Regions from separate parts of the Shewanella avicenniae genome, predicted to be linked through region 2. Evidence: predicted binding sites of a transcription regulator. Region 2 holds the regulator's gene; the other holds the start of a gene.
The links. The regulator FliA, encoded in region 2, starts transcription of late flagellar genes. The targets are predictions, from matches to a motif close to CTAAAGNTNNNNNNNNNNNNGCCGATA.

Region 1 (9,666 bases), 1.7 Mb from region 2:
TGCCACCGCAAAAAAGCCGCTAATGGCGGCAAACATAAACAACCCTTTTTTCATTATTAACTCCGAGTAAAAGCAAGAATAGAACTGACTGCTTGCTGGTAGTTTTGCATCAATGTGACCCCAGAACTTTTGCGGGGTTCAAAACTATGATTGCCGTCAGCTAAAAACACGGTCTCAACCGCAGCGGGTAATGGCCATTCATCTAATTGTGCTTGAGTGCCGAAACTGTCGCGTTCCCCTTGCACAATCAGCAGTGGCAGCAAGCATTGATTGATAGCTTCCAACCTTGGGGCTGCTTTACCCTTAGGCAGAAACGGATAGCCCAAACAAATGACGCCTTTTACCACATTAGGTAAAGGTTCAGCGGCCAACATGGTGGCCATACGACTGCCCATCGACTTACCCACGAGGTAAAACTTATCGAACGCGTGTTGTGCTAAAGCGGCGTCAAGCGTGCCATGCCAACTGGCCAGTAACTTTGGCGCGCGATCAGGCGGGCGGCGTTTACCATCTAGCGCACTGAGCTGCATGTACGGAAAGTTAAACCGCAATACGGCAAAACCAGCGTTAACCAGTAGATCCGCCATGGTCTGCATAAACTCGCTGCGCATATCAGCCCCGGCGCCATGAGCAAAAATTAGCAGCGTATCGGCATTGTCTGCCGCTTGATAAATCCAATTATCCGGGGAGCAATTCACTACGCGATTCCTCGGCAAACATCTCCAACATCCACTCGCGGAAGGCGACGATTTTGCCTAGTTCTGCATGTTTTTGTTGGCAAACCAGATAGTAGGCGTCTTTGCTGACCAGCACTTCTTGAAATGGACACACGAGTCGACCCGCTTGAATATCGGGTTTCGCCAATACGCTGTAGCCCAACGCCACCCCTTGCCCATGCGCCGCGGCTTGCAGCACCAACGATGAATGGCTGAAGATTGGCCCTTGATTGACGTTGACATCGGTAACACCACACTGACGGAACCATGCTTGCCAATCTTGGCGGCTCATATCATGCAGTAATGTATGGAATTTAAGATCAGACGGCTGTGCTAACGGCTTAGAACCTTTGAGCAACATCGGTGAACACACAGGAATAAGCACTTCATTGCGCAGCTTATCGGCACGCAACCCTGGCCAAATACCCAAACCGTAATAGATTGCAACATCCACGTCATCGGTCAGCGAGCCTGACTCACCATCCACCGCTTTGATGCGCACGTCAATATCGGGGTTCTTCTCGCTAAATTTGGCAAGGCGCGGCACCAACCACTGAATCGCAAAACTTGGCGACATGCTGACCGTGAGCGAACCCACGGCACTGCGCGCAAGCAGGCGATCGGTCGCATCAGCGAGCTGGGTGAAAATGTCTTTGATTTCGAGAAAATAGCTCTGCCCTTCTTCCGTGAGTAGTAGCGAGCGATTGCGGCGGCGAAAGAGTTTCAAGCCTAAAAAGTCTTCCAGCGCTTTTATCTGGTGACTCACCGCCGCCTGAGTAACAAACAACTCTTCAGCGGCGCGGGTGAAACTTAAGTGTCTGGCTGCAGCTTCGAATGCCTTAACGGCATTAAGAGGCGGAAGTCGCTTGCTCATAACTTTCCTTGATTATTGTTATTAGATTTTCTAATCCATATTTTGACATTTAATTATCATTAGATGCCAGCGTTTTAGAGCTGTTGAACTTAAAAAGCCTTGAGATGCTGAGGATTGCAGCAAGCCGCAATAAAAAAGCCGCATACTAAGATGCGGCTTCTCAATGAAATGATGCTTAAGGGCGAAAGACTTTCACGTTGCTATGTCCCTGCTCGAGCAGGTACAGCGCTTGCAGTTTACTCATCACGCCACGTTCGCAATAGAGCAGATAGGTTTTGCTCTTATCTAAATCGGCAAACGCGGTGGCGAGTTTGAAGAACGGAATGTGTTTTACTTCAACGCCACTGACAGCCAACGGTTTACGCTCTTCCTCTTCAGGCGAACGAATGTCGATGACGATCTGCTGTTCAGCAACTGTACTGACGGTTTCAGTTTCCGCTACTTTCGTATCCATAGTCTCAGCAATCTCACGAATATCAATTACTTCTGCCGCAGCCATCACTCGGTCTAACAAATCTTCAGAGAACTTAGTTTCTTGTTCTTCAATCTTTGCTAACACCGCTTTTACGGTTGGGCGTTGCGAAATCACCCCACAATACTCCGGCATGGATTTGGCAAAATCTTCAGTACCGATAATGCGGCTTTCGTTGATAATGTCTTGCTTGTCCATGGTGATCAGCGGACGCAAGATCAGCAAGTCGGTACAACGATCAATCACATTGAGGTTGGTTAAGGTTTGGCTGGACACTTGTCCCAAACTTTCACCAGTGACCAAAGCTTGAATGCCCATACGTTCAGCAACGCGAGTCGCAGCGCGCATCATCATTCGCTTGAGGATCACGCCCATCATGCCGTTGTCGATACGTTCTAAGATCTCAGCCACCACAGGCTCAAATGGCACAGTAACAAACTTCACCTTGTGGGATTCGCCGTAGCGCTTCCACAAATGATGAGCCACTTGCTTCACCCCAATCTCGTGCTGCGCACCACCAAGATTAAAGAAGCAATAGTGAGTGCGAGCGCCCTTTTTGATAAATTGGAAACTGGATACGCCTGAGTCAAAGCCACCGGAAATCAGCGACAATACATCTTCTTGCGTCGCGATCGGGAACCCACCTAAGCCTGGGATTTTTCGCTCAACCAAGTAAAGCTTATCTTTGTTGATTTCGAGATTCACTGTGGTGTCAGGGTTCTTCAACTTAACACCAGCAGCATCAGTATGTTGGTTTAAACCACCACCGACATACTTTTCCACATCAATCGAGTTGAACTCGTGTTGACCGGTACGCTTAACCCGAACACAGAAAGTTTTGCCCGCTAACGATGCACCAAACGCTTTCAATGCATGCTCGTAGATGTCGTGTACCGTTTCAAAGCTGTACTCGTTAACCTGACTAATCGTCGAGATGCCCGGAATACAGGCGAGACGCTCAGCAAACACATCCACCAATTCAGGTTTACCTGTGGGGACATGCACCATGATGCGATCCCACTGGCGTAACACAGCGGCTTCTTCATCTACTTTCTTGAGAACATTACGGATATTGGATTCGAGCATCTTGGTGAAACGCATTCTCACCGGCTTGCTCTTCATCATAATTTCGGGGTACAGCTTAACGATAAACTTCATGAAACGTCCGGAACAACAGCTTATAAATCGGCAATCGGCGCAGTATAGCAAAAGCTCTGCAGTGCGCCCAATAAAAGCGTGCTATTTAAACGCTGACGCTGGCTGTGTAAGTAAACAATGACTGGAAACTAAAAATGCCGACAGCCACTTATCAAGCAGTGTCGGCATTTATCGCAACAAAGATTAAGGATTAGTCGCTGGCGTCACTTGAATTTCATCGTTTGACTCCATCGCTTTGCCTTGCTCAATAGCAATTTCTACTCGGCGGTTTTGTGCTCTATGTTCCGGCGTATCGTTTGGCACCAAAGGGGCGGTCGAGGCCATTCCCACCACTTTCATACGGTTTTGATCAAAGCCTTTTACCGCAATAAGTTCATGCGCTACCGCAACTGCTCGTTGCGCCGACAAATCCCAATTTGACCGATAGAGTTCATTACTGATGTTAGCGCCATCGGTGTTACCAGACACCGTCACCACCCCGGGGACATCTTTAAGCAAATCCCCAATGGCCCGAATCACCGGCCGAAATTGTGGCTGGAGAAAACCAGAACCAGATGCAAAAGCGCCTTTCTCACGAATTCGAATAATGATCTGTTGCCCTAAAGATTCAATTTCAATGGCGCCATCCACAATCTCTTTGTTGAGTTGTTGCGCCATTTTCTTCGCTTGCTCGTTGATTTCTTGTTGCTTGGCTTCGCTTTCTTGATTCTTGCGTGCCTCAGCTTGCTCTTGCGCTGTGGCTTGAGCTTCACCACCACGCTGATCACCCCGCTGCTTTTGAGTACCGCCAGCACTGTCATCCTCACCCGCTTGGTATTCCAAGGTAGGCTGAGTCATATCATTCGTTTGTTGGTTGATGATTTCAATGGGGGTGGGATCAGGACGCCCAGGGCGGAACTCCAGCGCAATCACCGAAGTCCCTTTTGGAATATCTTTGACTTCTACTTTATTTTGCACACCAAAGGCGTACTTCATCGAACCTGCAATCTGTTTGAATTTGAGCACATCCATTTCGGAGAATGCCAATAACAGTACGAAGAAGCACATCAGCAGTGACATGAGGTCAGCAAAGGTTGCCAACCACATAGGTGCGCCGGGAGGTGGACATTCACACTTAGCCTTAGCCATGGGCTACTCCCCGCCGGTGGTATCAACCTTGCGCTGCCCTTCCGCAAGATAATTCTTGAGAAAGCCCTCGATAACACGCGGGTTTTGACCATCCTGAATGGCAAGTACGGCGTCCATAATCAAATTACGGTTCAACATCTCTTCGCCCATCCGCAACGCCAATTTATCCGCAATGGGCAGCGCAAGCATGTTGGCTATCATTGCGCCATAAAGTGTGGTTAACAGCGCTACCGCCATAGAAGGCCCAATCGATTTAGGGTCATCCATGTTAGACAACATCGCCACCAAGCCCACCAAGGTACCGATCATTCCCATCGCTGGCGCAACATCCCCCATTGCTTTAAAAATACTAATACCGGATTTATGGCGCTCTTCGGTCAATGCGATATCTTTTTCTAGCGCTTCACGCACCACACTTCCGTCGTGTCCATCCACCAGCATATCAACCGCTTTCTGCATGAAGGAGTTAGAGATTTGCGCTTCTTCCAACGCGAGAAAACCGCCTTTACGCGCGGCGTCAGCCATCGTCACCGATTGTTCAATCAACTCTTCTGGCTTATCCAACTTGAACATAAACGCTTTAATGGCAATTTTAACCGCACCAAGAAATTGCTTGAGGTTAAACTTCATCATCACCACAAACATACTACCGGCCACCACAATGAGTACTGATGGCACGTCGATAAAGATCCCCAAACCACCAGAAGTCACCATCGCTCCGACAACGAAGCCAAATGACCCAACAAGCCCAATTACCGTTGCTAAATCCACTGTTGCTCCTCAATAGCCTTCGTCAAAGTGATGAGATGTTACCCGCTGTCGCCGTTCGCATTGAGCAGTTATCTGAATGCGTTTAAGTATATAACCAACTTACTCAATTTAAACGGGTTCTATATCGTTTTATCGGTCAGACCTTAGGCAAGTTTAGAGTGAATTTAGAATATTCAAAATAAATTTGTCAGCTAAAGCGTGCGGCAGTCCAAATTAACGAGGCGTCAGATTGACCCTTAGTGACTGCTGATATAACGTTTGAGCACTTTTTGCGAGCACGCTTTCACCACCGTTAAAAAGGATGGTCGCAGTCTGCCCTTGATGGCTGGTATACTCTTGCCCCAGATTGAATTACAGGATTTTGACGTGGCTAAAAAACCGGAAAATCTCAGTTTTGAGCAGTCACTCGGTGAGCTGGAACAGATTGTCACCGAATTGGAGCAAGGCGAAGTGTCATTAGATGATGCATTAAAGCAGTTTGAACGAGGTGTTCATCTGGTGCGTGCCAGCCAAGACAAGCTGGATCAAGCACAACAAAAGGTCGCCATCCTGCTTAGCAATGATACTCAAGCTCCATTGTCACCGTTTGAATCCGAGGAACAGTAATTGTTATCCGACGTCATAGCCCACTATCAGCAACGTGTTAATAAACATCTCACATCAGTGTTAGATAACCTGCCAGTTACCGACCCCGCATTAAAAGCCGCGATGAGCCATGGCGTATTGTTGGGAGGTAAACGTGTACGACCATTTCTGGTGTATGCCGTGGGAGAGATGCTAGGCGTTGCCGAAGATAAGCTAGACAGTTGTGCCTGTGCCATTGAATGCATTCATGCCTATTCGCTCATTCATGATGATTTGCCGGCGATGGACGATGATGAATTGCGCCGTGGTCAACCAACGGTCCATATCGCATTTGATGAGGCAACAGCCATTCTTGCAGGTGATGCGTTGCAGTCGATGGCCTTTGAAATCCTGAGCAGCGATGATCATTTTACTGCAACCCAACAACTGGCGATGGTGAAAGCACTGGCGAAAGCCTCGGGCTATCACGGCATGTGTGGCGGCCAAGCGTTAGATATGGCGGCGACCGACAAACAGATTGATTTAGCCCAATTAACCCAATTGCATCGTCTCAAAACAGGGGCGCTTATTCACTGCGCTGTAGAACTCGCGGTGATTGCCGCCAGTGGCGACAGCCACACCCAGCAGCGCCTAGGCGATTACGCCGATGCGATTGGATTGGCGTTTCAAGTCCAAGACGACATTCTTGACGTTACCAGCTCGACTGAAGAGTTAGGCAAACCGCAAGGCTCTGATACTAAATCAAATAAAAGCACCTATCCGCGGCTGTTAGGACTGGATGGCGCCAAATCAACTGCGCAGCAACTGCTGCAAGATGCACTATCAGCCTTGGATGATTTGCCCTACAATAACCAAATAATTGCTGAATTCGCCCGCTATATCATTGAGCGGCGAGTATAAATAACATAATGAATAAATTTATGAGTCTGGATACCACTCAGTTTCCAGTATTGGCGCAAGCCAATACCCCGGAAGAACTCCGCGAGTTACCACAGGCCGTTTTGCCACAATTAGCCGACGAACTGCGTGCTTTTTTGCTGCAGTCTGTCGGCCGTTCTAGTGGGCATTTCGCTTCAGGTTTAGGCACGGTTGAATTAACCGTTGCACTTCATTACGTGTTTAACACGCCGTTTGATCGTCTGGTGTGGGACGTAGGCCATCAAGCCTATCCGCACAAGATTTTGACTGGCCGTCGCGATCAAATGCATACCATTCGCCAAAAAGACGGGTTGCATCCTTTCCCTTGGCGCGAAGAAAGCCCTTACGACACCTTTAGCGTTGGCCACTCTGGCACCTCGATTTCTGCTGCACTAGCCATGGCTGTTGCCGCAGATAAAGAGCAAGCTGGTCGTAAAGTGGTGGCTGTGATTGGCGATGGCGCCATGACCGGCGGTATGGTGTTTGAAGCGCTGAATCACGCGGGCGATTTGGATAAAGATATGTTGATCGTGCTAAACGACAACGAGATGTCCATCTCTGAAAACGTTGGTGCACTCAATAAACATCTTGCGCAACTGATGTCCGGCCGTTTTTACACCACGATTCGTGAAGGCGGTAAAAAAGTGCTGCAAGGCATGCCTGTCATCAAAGAGATGGCGCGCCGCACTGAAGAACACCTGAAAGGCATGATGGTGCCAGGCACGCTGTTTGAAGAACTCGGCTTTAACTACATTGGCCCCATCGATGGTCATGATGTTGATGCTATGGTCGAAACACTGAAAAACATGCGCGGGCTGCAAGGACCACAACTGCTGCATATCATGACCAAGAAAGGCAAAGGTTATGAGCCCGCAGAAAAAGATCCGATCAGCTGGCATGCGGTGCCTAAGTTTGACCCAAGTCAGTTCCGCAAGCCGGACACTAAACCTGGCTTACCTACCTTCTCAGAAGTGTTCGGTAAGTGGCTGTGTGATATTGCCAGCCAAGATGAAAAAGTGCTCGGCATTACTCCCGCAATGCGTGAAGGCTCAGGCATGGTGGAGTTCTCACAGCGTTTCCCAGAGCAGTATTTTGATGCGGCAATCGCTGAGCAACATGCAGTAACGCTGGGCGCAGGCTTTGCCACCGAAGGCTATAAGCCGGTCGTGGCGATTTACTCGACCTTCCTGCAACGTGCGTACGATCAAGTGATTCATGACGTTGCGTTGCAACGCTTACCCGTGTTGTTTGCCATCGACCGTGGCGGCATTGTGGGCGCTGATGGCCCAACGCACCAAGGAGCGTTTGATTTAAGCTTCCTGCGTTGCGTACCGAACATGATCATCATGGCACCATCCGATGAAAACGAATGTCGCCAAATGCTCTATACCGGCTATTGCTATCAGGATGGGCCTGTTGCAGTGCGTTATCCTCGCGGCAGCGCCACCGGGGCGAAACAAGTTGAAGAGATGAGTTGTTTCCCTATCGGTAAAGGCCAGCTCAAACGTCAAGGTAGCAAGATCGCAATCATTAACTTCGGTACTACGCTTGCCGCAGCGCTTGAAGCCGCTGATACCTTAGATGCGACGGTTGCCGATATGCGTTTTGTGAAACCGTTAGATGAAGAGTTGTTGCATCAATTAGCGAGCAGCCATGATGTATTAGTCACAGTGGAAGAAAACGTGATTGTCGGCGGTGCAGGTAGTGGTGTTTTGGAATACTTAGCTAAGCAAAAAATCTGCAAACCAGTACTGCAGATTGGCTTGCCTGACGAGTTTATCAAGCACGGCAGCCCGGTCGAAATCATCGAAGAGTTAGGATTAGACGGCAAAGGCATTTTGAAACAGATCAGCGACTTTGTGAGCTAAGACGTTAAGCCTCGATTTTACTGGTGTTGTTCATGATTTAAAAAGCTCTGCCGCGGCAGAGCTTTTTGCTTTCACGCATTGAACCAGCGACAAATCAGCCGCTAAAGATAGAACAGACTGGCAATCCCCAAAAAGGCAAAAAAGCCCACTACATCAGTCACCGTGGTTAAAATCACCGAGCCTGATAACGCGGCATCCTGCTTGAGTTTCTGCAATATCATCGGGATAAACACGCCAGCCATGGCCGCCATCAATAGATTGACCAAAATCGCAATGCCGATGGTAATGCCCATCACCGCATCGGAGAACCACCACCCAGCAATTGCCCCAATCACGATTGACCATGCCACGCCGTTAATCGCGCCGATAGCTAACTCGTTACGAAACAGTGCAAATAGGTTACCGATGGAGATTTGCCCCATCGCCATGCCGCGGATCATCAAGGTCAGTGTCTGCGAGCCAGCGATACCGCCCATTGACGCCACGATGGGCATCAACACGGCTAACGCCACCACTTTATCGAGCACGTTTTCAAATAGCCCGATGGTGGCGGAGGCTAAAAATGCGGTAAGCAAATTTATCCCTAACCACAAACCACGCCGCTTAGCGCCAGCAAATACAGGAGCAAACAAGTCAGCGGTTTCATCCATCCCCGCATGCGCCATCATCTGCGCCTCATAGTGCTCGCGCACCAACGCGGTAGCAGTACGCAAGGTCAAACGCCCGATCAATAAACCCTCGGCGTCCACCACAGGTAGCTCAGTGAGATCACTGTGTTCAATCGCCTCTGCCGCTTCCAGCAACGACATATCAGCACGCAAGACTCGCGCATCATCTTCGGCAACATCACTCAGCACGGCGGTTTCATCAGCGCGAAACACTTGATACCGCGTCACCGTTGCCACAAAGTGATCTTGTTCATCGACTAAAAACAGACTGGTGCAGCAATCCAAATCGGTACGGCGGAAAAAGCGCTGCGCTTGAGCGACACTTGCCGAGGTATCAAGTGCTAACAGCTGGTGCTCAATATAACGGCCAATTTGGTTCTCAGAATACTGGTCAAATAACTCAAACCGTTGCCGCTGCCGGTCACCCATTTTTTGCAAGGCACGGTCGATATAACGATCCGGTAAGGAGTCACTCCAATCGACCATAGCTTCTGGCGTCAAGCCCGCC
Region 2 (9,666 bases):
GAATCGTCGACGACTAATACTTTAATGCCCATTAAATTCCTTATCTGTGGCTTAAGCTTTTGCTCTGGCGTAATGCTTTAACAGCCCTGGGACATCCAAAATCAACGCGATGCCACCATCAGATGTGATAGTCGCCCCCGCCATACCTGGCGTTCCATGCAATAATGCGCCCAAAGGCTTAATCACCACTTCCTCTTGACCAATCAAAGCATCAACGACAAAACCCACATGCATAGTACCAAGTTGCACGATCACCACATGGCCAAATTTTTTGTCGCCATGTTTTAAGCGAGCACCATTTCGCTTCAACCAGTGCTCTAAATAGAACAGCGGTACTGCTTTCTCACGCACAATAACTGTGAGTTGGCCATCAACAATATTGGTTTTGGTCAAATTAAGATGGAAGATTTCATTCACACTTGAAAGTGGTAAGGCAAACACTTGCTTAGCCACCTCAATCATCAAGGTTGGCATAATCGCCAAGGTCAGCGGTACTTTGATTTCTAACCGAGTACCCTTGCCTTTGAGGGAGTCGATATGCACAGTGCCGTTGAGTTGAGTGATGCGGGTTTTTACCACATCCATTCCTACCCCACGGCCCGAAATATCTGAAATCTCTGTTTTGGTAGAAAATCCCGGTGCAAAAATCAGATTGTAGGCTTCAGAGTCAGACATACGTGCTGCTGTATCTTCGTCTAACACACCACGACCGATAGCAATCTGTTTGAGTTTTTCCGGATCCATACCAGCACCGTCATCCTCAATCTTCAACAGGATGTGGTCACCTTCTTGGCTGGCAGAGAGCGTAATCACCCCTGTACGCGATTTACCAGCAGCTTCACGCACAGCTGGCATTTCAATACCATGGTCTACCGAGTTACGCACCAAGTGCACCAAGGGGTCAGCCAAGGCTTCAACAAGGTTCTTATCGAGGTCGGTTTCTTCACCCACCATACGCAGATCAATATCTTTATTGAGGCTACGGGCAAGGTCACGTACCACTCGAGGGAAACGGCCAAACACTTTCTTAATTGGCTGCATGCGGGTTTTCATTACCGCGCCTTGCAGATCAGAGGTGACTAAGTCCAAGTTCGCCAGCGCTTTGGACATCTCTTCGTCTTCACGCGTAATCCCAAGGCTCACTAAGCGGTTACGCACCAAAACTAACTCGCCCACCATATTCATGATCTGGTCGAGACGTGCGGTATCTACCCGCACCGTAGTTTCGCCCTGAGGCACACTATTACCAGCCGCTGCAGCAGGTGTCTTTGCGGGAGCCATTGCGGGGACAGGCGCATCTTTGGCGACAGCAGCAACGGAGGCCGTAGGTTTAGGTGCGACGGATGCGGCAGGTTTAGCTGGTTCAGCTTTCGGAGCAACAGGCTTAGCTGCCGCTTTCGGGGCTTCTGGCGCAGCAGCTTTAGGCGCTGCAGTTGGTGCAGTACCGGTACCAGGCGCAGAACCTTTACCGTGTAATTCGTCTAGTAGTTTCTCAAATTCGTCTTCGCTAATCTCATCTGCATCCACCGTCGGCGCTTTAATGATTTCAGCAGTTTTGGCTTCAGCATTGGCGGCAAACTTACCCTTGCCATGCAGCTCGTCAAGCAGTGATTCAAACTCATCATCGGTAATATCATCAGAATCACTGGCAACCACTGCAGGTTTGGTTTCAACCACTGCTGCAGCTGCGACAGATGGACCTTTACCTTGGCCATGTAGAGCATCGAGTAAAGCCTCAAACTCAGCTTCATCAATATCGTCGATGCTATCTGAGCTCGCACTTGATGAGGGAACGTCTGCGACGGGCGCAATGTCAGTCGCTGCCACATCCACCATTTCGTCAAACAGCGCGTCGGTAGAGTCTGGGTCGATAAAGGTTTCTTCAACTGTCTCCTCGACCTCAGCAACTCCTTCAGCAGGCAATGGTGCCCCCGAACTCAGCAACTTTAATTTTGCTAATAATGCCGGATCCGCAGGCTCTTGCTCTTGGCCAGATTGCGTCTGAGAAAACATGACATTGATGGTATCAAGCGCCTGCAGGATGATATCCATCAGCGCCGCAGATACCTCTCGCTTGCCAGTCCGCAATAAATCGAAGGTATTTTCCGCTTCGTGACAAACATCCACCATCGGCGCGAGACCTAAAAAGCCAGCACCACCTTTTACGGTATGGAAGCCACGAAAGATGGCATTGAGTAAATCGGTATCTTCAGGATTATTTTCCAAGGCAACAAGTTGCTCTTGAAGCAGCTCAAGAATTTCACCAGCTTCTATCAAAAAGTCCTGAAGAATCTCTTCATCAACATCAAAGGCCATTAAATTGACTCCTAATCAGAATCCTAAGCTGGATAACAGGTCATCGACTTCGTCTTGCCCGGTAACGACATCTGCACGGGTCTCAGCATTTAAGATTGGGCCTTCGGCCTCGATACTGCTCTTAGCTGACGTAGTCTCTGCTAACTGCTCTTCGGTTTGCGCCCCAAAAACAGTGAGTAATGACACTAGGCTGGTTTCAACTTCACGCACGAGATCAATCACGCGACGGATCATCTGCCCAGTTAAATCCTGAAAATCCTGCGCCATCATAATTTCATTCAAAAGTTGGCGTAATCTATTCGCATCGGCATCACACTGGCCAAGAAAATGCTGTACGTCATGGCACAGACCTTTAAATTCGGCGAGCGAAATATCACGCCGCATAAGACGTTCCCAATTGGGTTTAACTGCAGAAAGGTTGCTGGTTAACGCATCAGAAAGCGGTAAACATTCTTCAACCGCATCCATGGTTTTGTTTGCTGCTTGTTCGGTCATATCGATGACATACGTTAGCCGTTCTTTGGCATCTGGTATGTCGTTATTCGCTAATTCGATTAAGCGACTGTCGACCTGAAAATCAACCAAGGCGTTATGTAACTGCCGAGTGAGTTTTCCTACTTCATCAAAGAGTTCTTTTTGAATAGGCTGCGCTAAATCGCGTACGATTTCATCAGCTTGAGCCTGTTCACCAGCTTGCAACAGGGCAACGAGTTCCTGAGCCTGCTCAAGGGTAATCAGTTTGGACGTTTCAGCATTCATTGCATCACCCCAATTAACCGAGACGTTCAAAAATCTTATCGAGCTTCTCTTTTAGGGTTGCAGCAGTAAATGGTTTAACAACGTAACCATTAACCCCAGCTTGTGCGGCTGCAATAATTTGCTCACGCTTAGCTTCGGCGGTCACCATCAACACAGGGATGTGCTTCAAATTTTCATCAGCACGAATGGCTTTTAATAGATCAATACCTTGCATGCCGGGCATGTTCCAGTCTGTCACTACAAAGTCAAAATCGCCTTTTTGCAGCATTGGCAACGCTGTTGAACCATCATCGGCCTCTTGAGTATTGTTAAACCCAAGATCCCGCAGCAAATTCTTGATGATGCGCCTCATCGTTGAAAAGTCGTCAACAATGAGAATCTTCATATTCTTGTCCAAGGTTTCCTCCGCTGAGCTGAAATTATCTACGGCTCACTATTAATTCTATATCTGAGTCCAATGTTTGAGCTTGGCTTTTAGTCTAAGCATTGCCTGACTATGAATTTGGCTGACTCTTGATTCACTAACATCCAAAACGGCGCCGATCTCTTTTAAGTTAAGCGCCTCGTCATAGTAAAGCGACAATACCAAGGCTTCTCTTTCCGGTATTTGTTTGATTGCTTCGGTCAGCGCTGATTGAAATTGACTCGATGCCAAGCTATCAAAGGTGTCGTTCTCGACCATATCTTCCGATATAAGTATATCGGTAGATACGCCAAGATCCTCAATTCCTATTATTTTACCAGCAGATACGTCTGAAAGTATGTGATGATATTCATCCAACGATATATTCAAACGCGCTGCAATTTCAGTATCTCGCGCATCTCGACCGAATTCCTGCTCTAGCTCATCAATCACTTGAGCAATCATACGTTGATTACGATGAACAGAACGCGGCACCCAATCACCACGACGAATTTCGTCAATCATCGCGCCACGGATGCGGATACCAGCAAAGGTTTCAAATTTTGCACCTTTGCCACCATCGTATTTGGCGGCAGCTTCCAACAAACCGATCATTCCGGCTTGAATTAAATCATCTACCTGAACTGAGGCGGGTAACCGCGCCAACATATGGTGTGCGATGCGTTTAACAAGTGGCGCATACTGTTCAACGATAAGGGTTTTATCGTTTGCTCCAGCATACGCTGCCACTTTATTCACTCGCACCTTCCTCTTGGTATTCAGGCTTCTTAACCAGTCGTTCAACAAAGAACTCTAAATGACCACCCGGTTGTTGTGGGATAGGCCAACTGATCACTTTGTTCGCCAATCCATGATAGGCGATACTGGCAGGCGACTTAGGAAACGCTTCTACAATCAATTTTTGCTTACGTACTGATTTTCGCAAGTTTTCATCGAAAGGAATTGTTGCTACTAATTCTAGCGCGACATCTAAAAATCGGTCGGTTACTTTACTGAGCTTAGCAAATAATTCCATGCCTTCACGTAAACTGCGGACCATATTAGCCACAATTTTGAAGCGGAACACACCATGCTCACGACTGAGAATTTTGATAAGCGCGTAGGCGTCGGTAATCGAGGTAGGTTCATCACAGACAACCACCAATACATCTTGTGAGGCACGAGAAAAACTCAGCACCATGTCAGAGATACCGGCGGCGGTGTCCACGATGAGGATATCAAATTGGGTTTTCATTTCGCTGAAGGCGCGAATCAACCCAGCATGTTGTGCTGGACTGAGTTCTACCATTGCTTGCGTACCTGAAGTTGCGGGGATAATCCCGATGCCTTTAGGCCCACGCAGAATGATGTCGTCTAACTCAGCTTCGCCTGACAACACGTGTGACAAGTTACGCTCCGCACGTAAGCCCAGCATGACGTCAACGTTGGCCAACCCGAGGTCAGCGTCCAGTACGACTACACGCTTCCCTTTCTCTGCTAATGCAACAGCGGTATTGATGGAGACGCTCGTTTTACCAACCCCGCCTTTGCCACCAGTAACGGCTATCACTTTCACTTTGTCGTTATATTCCTGATTCATTTTTCGTAAACCGCTCGCTTGGTCCCGGGTCATAACTCTACTCAAATGCATAGGTCATCTCTGGTGACCTGGCTCTAGGGTGAAATACTTGTGTCTCTGACTTATTCAACAAGGCTAAGGCTTGTTTCGCTAATGCCAGCGTATCAGCTACCTGCATATCTTCTGGCACGCGTTGTCCATCAGTGATGTAACTCAATGATAAACCACTTTGAATCAATACACTCAATGCGGCACCTAAAGAAACTGACTCATCGAGTTTAGTCAAAATTGCGCCTGCTAACGGGATCCGTTGAAAATGCGCCACCGCTTCTTCTAATACGCGACGTTGGCCAGTTGCCGACAGCACCAAATAACTTCTGATAGGCAAGCGACTGTTGGCTGCCAAGTTATCCAATTGTTCGCACAATCGCATATCTCGTTGTCCCATTCCAGCGGTATCGATCAAGACTAATTTGCGATTGCGGAATTGATAGACAATTTGCTCCAACTCTTTAAGATCATTAGCTTGTTTTACTGGACATCCCATTATCTTGCCATAAGTTGCCAATTGCTCAAAGGCTCCAATGCGATAATGGTCGGTGGTGATCAAAACCACGGAATCTGGGCCGTGATGCGCCACAAACCGAGCTGCAATTTTGGCCAGTGAGGTCGTTTTACCAACGCCAGTTGGTCCTACCAATGCGACAATGCCACCCTGACGAACAATATCGTCACCTTTGTTATCCAACAAATTAGCTAACGCTTGTGGTAAGGCTCGCACCAGCTCTGCAGGTGTGTAGTGTTCACTCAACGCAGCGAGCTTAGCTGATACCGCGGGTGAAAATTCAGCTTCCAGCAGTTTACGCTCAAGCATCGCCCCGACCGGATCAGTACGATTTTTATGATCTTTCATCAGCGAGCTCATTTGATGCGTCAATAAATTACGAATAGAGGCCAGCTCTTCACGCATCAACTCAATCTCTTTTGACTGCTTGGCATTGGTATTTTTTGCCGCCGGCTGATGGCCAAATGGCATGCTGTCGGCCAAACTGCGCGACTCAGCTGCTTTAGGTTTTTCTAGCCCCTGTGCCCAAGCGGGTGTTTCTATTGCTGATGCTTGGTGCGCGTTATTATCGCTAATTTGTTGCTTCAGGCGTGCGTGTTGACGCTCTAATAAGGCTTCCAGTGAATCTGCAGCGGGAGCAGTAGCTTTCACAGGGCGCGCAGTGGTTTTGACGTGCCCAATAGAGACTTTGTCGTCAGACAGGTCTGGAAAAATCGCCGCTTGCGGTTGAGTGATTTTTGGCTGTGGCTCGTCGTAATCGACCGCGGCCACAATTTCGATGCCACCAGTGACCTTTTTGTTCGACATAATGACTGCATCAGAGCCGAGTGTGTCTTTGACTTGCGCCAGCGCAGTTCGCATATCTTTGGCAAAAAAACGTTTAATTTTCACTGTTGCTTACTCCTACTGGCCGACTGCCGCGACGATTCTAATCTGCTTCTCGTCAGGCACTTCCTGATAAGAGATGACTCTTAAGTTTGGAATGGTGTGCTTAACGAAGCGTGACAGTGTGGCGCGGAGCATTCCTGAGGTCAGTAGAATTGCTGGCTGACCGACCATCTCTTGCTTTTGCGCTGCGTCTACTAAGGAGCGCTGCATCCGTTCTGCAAGGCCTGGTTCGATGTTTGGACCATCGCCACCTGTCGCTTGCATCGACTGATGCAACATCTGTTCCAACTCAGGCGCCAAAGTAATGACAGGCACTTCATCTTCGGGTCCTGCAATCTCTTGTACGATCATGCGTTTAAGGGCAATACGCACTGCAGCGGTTAGCACTTCCGGATCGGTGCTCTTAGGCCCATACTCCAACAGCGTTTGTACAATTGTGCGCAGATCGCGTACTGATACACCTTCGTTGAGCAGGTTTTGCATTACTTTTACCACGGTCGCCAAACTCATGACATCGGGGACAAAACCCTCCACCAACTTAGGCGCACGCTTCGACAACATATCCAGCAATTGCTGTACTTCTTCATACCCGAGCAATTTAGCTGCGTTGTTGGTCAGTAATTGGCTTAAGTGAGTGGCAATAACCGTAGATGCGTCAACCACTGTGTAACCGAGAGTTTGCGCGTGTTCACGCATTTCAGGCGCAATCCAAACCGCTTCCAACCCAAAGGCTGGGTCTTTAGTTGCCACCCCATCAAGCTTGCCAAACACTTGGCCTGGGTTGATAGCCAATTCGCAGTCATGGCGTATCTCCGCCTCACCTGAAGCGACGCCCATCAATGAGATACGATAAGCAGAAGGGGCCAAATCAAGGTTGTCACGAATGTGTACCGCAGGCACCAAAAAGCCCAGCTCTTGCGACAGCTTTTTACGTACCCCTTTGATACGACCAAGCAGTTCGCCGCCTTGGCCTTTGTCCACCAACGGGATCAAGCGATAGCCTACTTCAAGGCCAATGGTATCCACAGGGCGCACATCGTCCCAGCTGAGATCTTTCGGCTCAGCAGTCGCTTTTTCGATTGGGCCATTTTTGGCCAGCTCGAGCGCTTTTTTCTTGTTGGCTTCGTTGCGACGATTAATGAAGTAGGCACCAGCAGCTGCCACCAATGCAAAGCTGAGGAACGCCAGATGCGGCATCCCCGGCACTATGCCCATGATGAACAGCACTGACGCTGCAATCATCAGTGACTTAGGGTTATCAAACATCTGCTGGACGACTTGCTCGCCCATATCACCGCTTTCATTTTGACGAGTCACCATTAAGGCGGCGGCGATAGACAACAGTAAACCGGGGATCTGAGCCACCAAACCGTCACCAATGGTCAACAGGGTGTAGATCTCTACCGCTTGAGAGAAGTCTAATCCGTGCTGCACCATACCGATGATAAAGCCGCCGAGAATGTTGATCACCAGAATCAAAATACCCGCAACCGCATCCCCTTTTACGAACTTCGAAGCACCGTCCATTGAGCCGTAAAAATCCGCCTCTGCTGTCACTTCAGCTCGGCGCAGACGCGCTTGTTCTTGATTGATGATACCCGCATTTAAGTCCGCATCAATCGCCATCTGCTTACCTGGCATGGCATCCAAGGTAAAGCGAGCACTAACTTCAGAAATACGGCCTGCACCTTTGGTCACTACCGCGAAGTTGATGATGATGAGGATTAAAAACACCACCAAACCCACAGCATAGTTGCCACCAATCACTACCGAGCCAAAGGCTTCAATCACTTTACCTGCGGCGTCGGCGCCATTATGCCCCTCAAGCAACACAACCCGCGTTGACGCAACGTTTAGCGCCAATCGCAATAAAGTTGCGACCAAAAGTACAGTGGGAAATGCAGCAAAATCTAGTGGGCGGCTGGTGTACACCGCCACCAGCAGCACCACAAGTGCTAAGGCGATATTGAATGAAAACAGGATATCCAGCAGAAAAGCGGGCATCGGCAACACAATCATTGCCAGCGTAGCTAACACGAGTAGCGGCGTACCTACGCCTTTAAAACTGGCAGGTCGAATTTGGCGCCACTGTCCGAGAGTTGCTCTTACATCCATCACATCAGCCTGAGAATTGACACTTTGCAAGGTAAAAGCAAACTTCGCGCCAATCGTTAGTGAGTGACTGATACCCTATCAAACACTACTCACAATTGCTGTTTAACTGAGCAAACTCAGCGAGATAGCACTCACCGAATATCCAGTTAGTACTTTTTAAACTCATCAGGAATCGGTTGATTAAGCGGGATCGGCGTAGGCTTACGACCACGGCCTTTTTGATATTGACGCAATTGAAATACGTAGGCCAACACTTGTGCCACAGCAGTAAATAGCCCTTCAGGGATCTGCTGTTCAATCTTAGTGGTGTGGTAAATTGCCCGTGCCAACAGCGGCGCGGAAACAATCGCAATATTATATTCACGGGCGATTTCACGAATTTTAAACGCCACTTCATCCGTGCCCTTGGCGACGATATAGGGCGCGGCGGCTTTCTTCGCATCATACTTCACCGCAACAGCATAATGCTCAGGGTTCACCACAATCACGTCAGCTTTTGGCACTTCGGCCATCATCCGCCGCTGTGCCATTTCACGTTGCAGCTGACGAATCCGCCCTTTCACTTCAGGCTTACCTTCAGTGTCTTTATATTCGTCTTTTACCTCTTGTTTAGTCATCCGTAACTGTTTGTTATGGTTCCAAATCTGATACGGCACATCGATAATCACAATCAACAAGGTTGAAAAACACAGCAGGGTAAAAATCCACCACAGCAAGTCCATCGCATGCATTAAATTGCCGGGAAGATGGTCCTGTGACAGATTCAAAATATCGGGGAAATACACAGTCAGCAGCAGGTAAGCCGATAAGGCCACTACCGAGAATTTTGCAATGCCCTTGGTCAGTTCCACTAACGCTTGCAGACCAAACATCCGCTTGAGTCCGGTCAAAGGGTTCATTTTACTGCCCTTGGGCGTAATCGCCTGCGCACTAAAACTTACCCCACCAACCACGATATTGCCTACAAACGCAACCAATGCTAGAAACGCTATAAACCCCAAAATGGGCAGACCAGTCTCAGCCAGCACCGCACTCCAAACG

Region 1: a site for FliA is predicted at 5,250-5,276, ahead of pomA (flagellar motor protein PomA). Genes of this name have one in related genera too.

What each region holds. Positions count from the first base shown of each region.
Region 1 is NZ_CP071503.1:1,309,115-1,318,780, reverse strand. Features, by position in the region: gene JYB87_RS05840 (DUF423 domain-containing protein) at 1-54, opposite strand, end outside; gene JYB87_RS05835 (alpha/beta fold hydrolase) at 57-698, opposite strand; gene JYB87_RS05830 (transcriptional regulator GcvA) at 679-1,590, opposite strand; gene thiI (tRNA uracil 4-sulfurtransferase ThiI) at 1,766-3,220, opposite strand; gene JYB87_RS05820 (flagellar motor protein MotB) at 3,404-4,348, opposite strand; gene pomA (flagellar motor protein PomA) at 4,352-5,119, opposite strand; gene xseB (exodeoxyribonuclease VII small subunit) at 5,486-5,725, shown strand; gene ispA ((2E,6E)-farnesyl diphosphate synthase) at 5,726-6,604, shown strand; gene dxs (1-deoxy-D-xylulose-5-phosphate synthase) at 6,625-8,490, shown strand; gene JYB87_RS05795 (magnesium transporter) at 8,592-9,666, opposite strand, start outside.
Region 2 is NZ_CP071503.1:2,983,640-2,993,305, forward strand. Features, by position in the region: gene JYB87_RS13225 (protein-glutamate methylesterase/protein-glutamine glutaminase) at 1-32, opposite strand, end outside; gene JYB87_RS13230 (chemotaxis protein CheA) at 52-2,316, opposite strand; gene JYB87_RS13235 (protein phosphatase CheZ) at 2,332-3,075, opposite strand; gene cheY (chemotaxis response regulator CheY) at 3,089-3,472, opposite strand; gene JYB87_RS13245 (RNA polymerase sigma factor FliA) at 3,518-4,237, opposite strand; gene JYB87_RS13250 (MinD/ParA family protein) at 4,230-5,111, opposite strand; gene flhF (flagellar biosynthesis protein FlhF) at 5,116-6,513, opposite strand; gene flhA (flagellar biosynthesis protein FlhA) at 6,526-8,625, opposite strand; gene flhB (flagellar biosynthesis protein FlhB) at 8,772-9,666, opposite strand, start outside.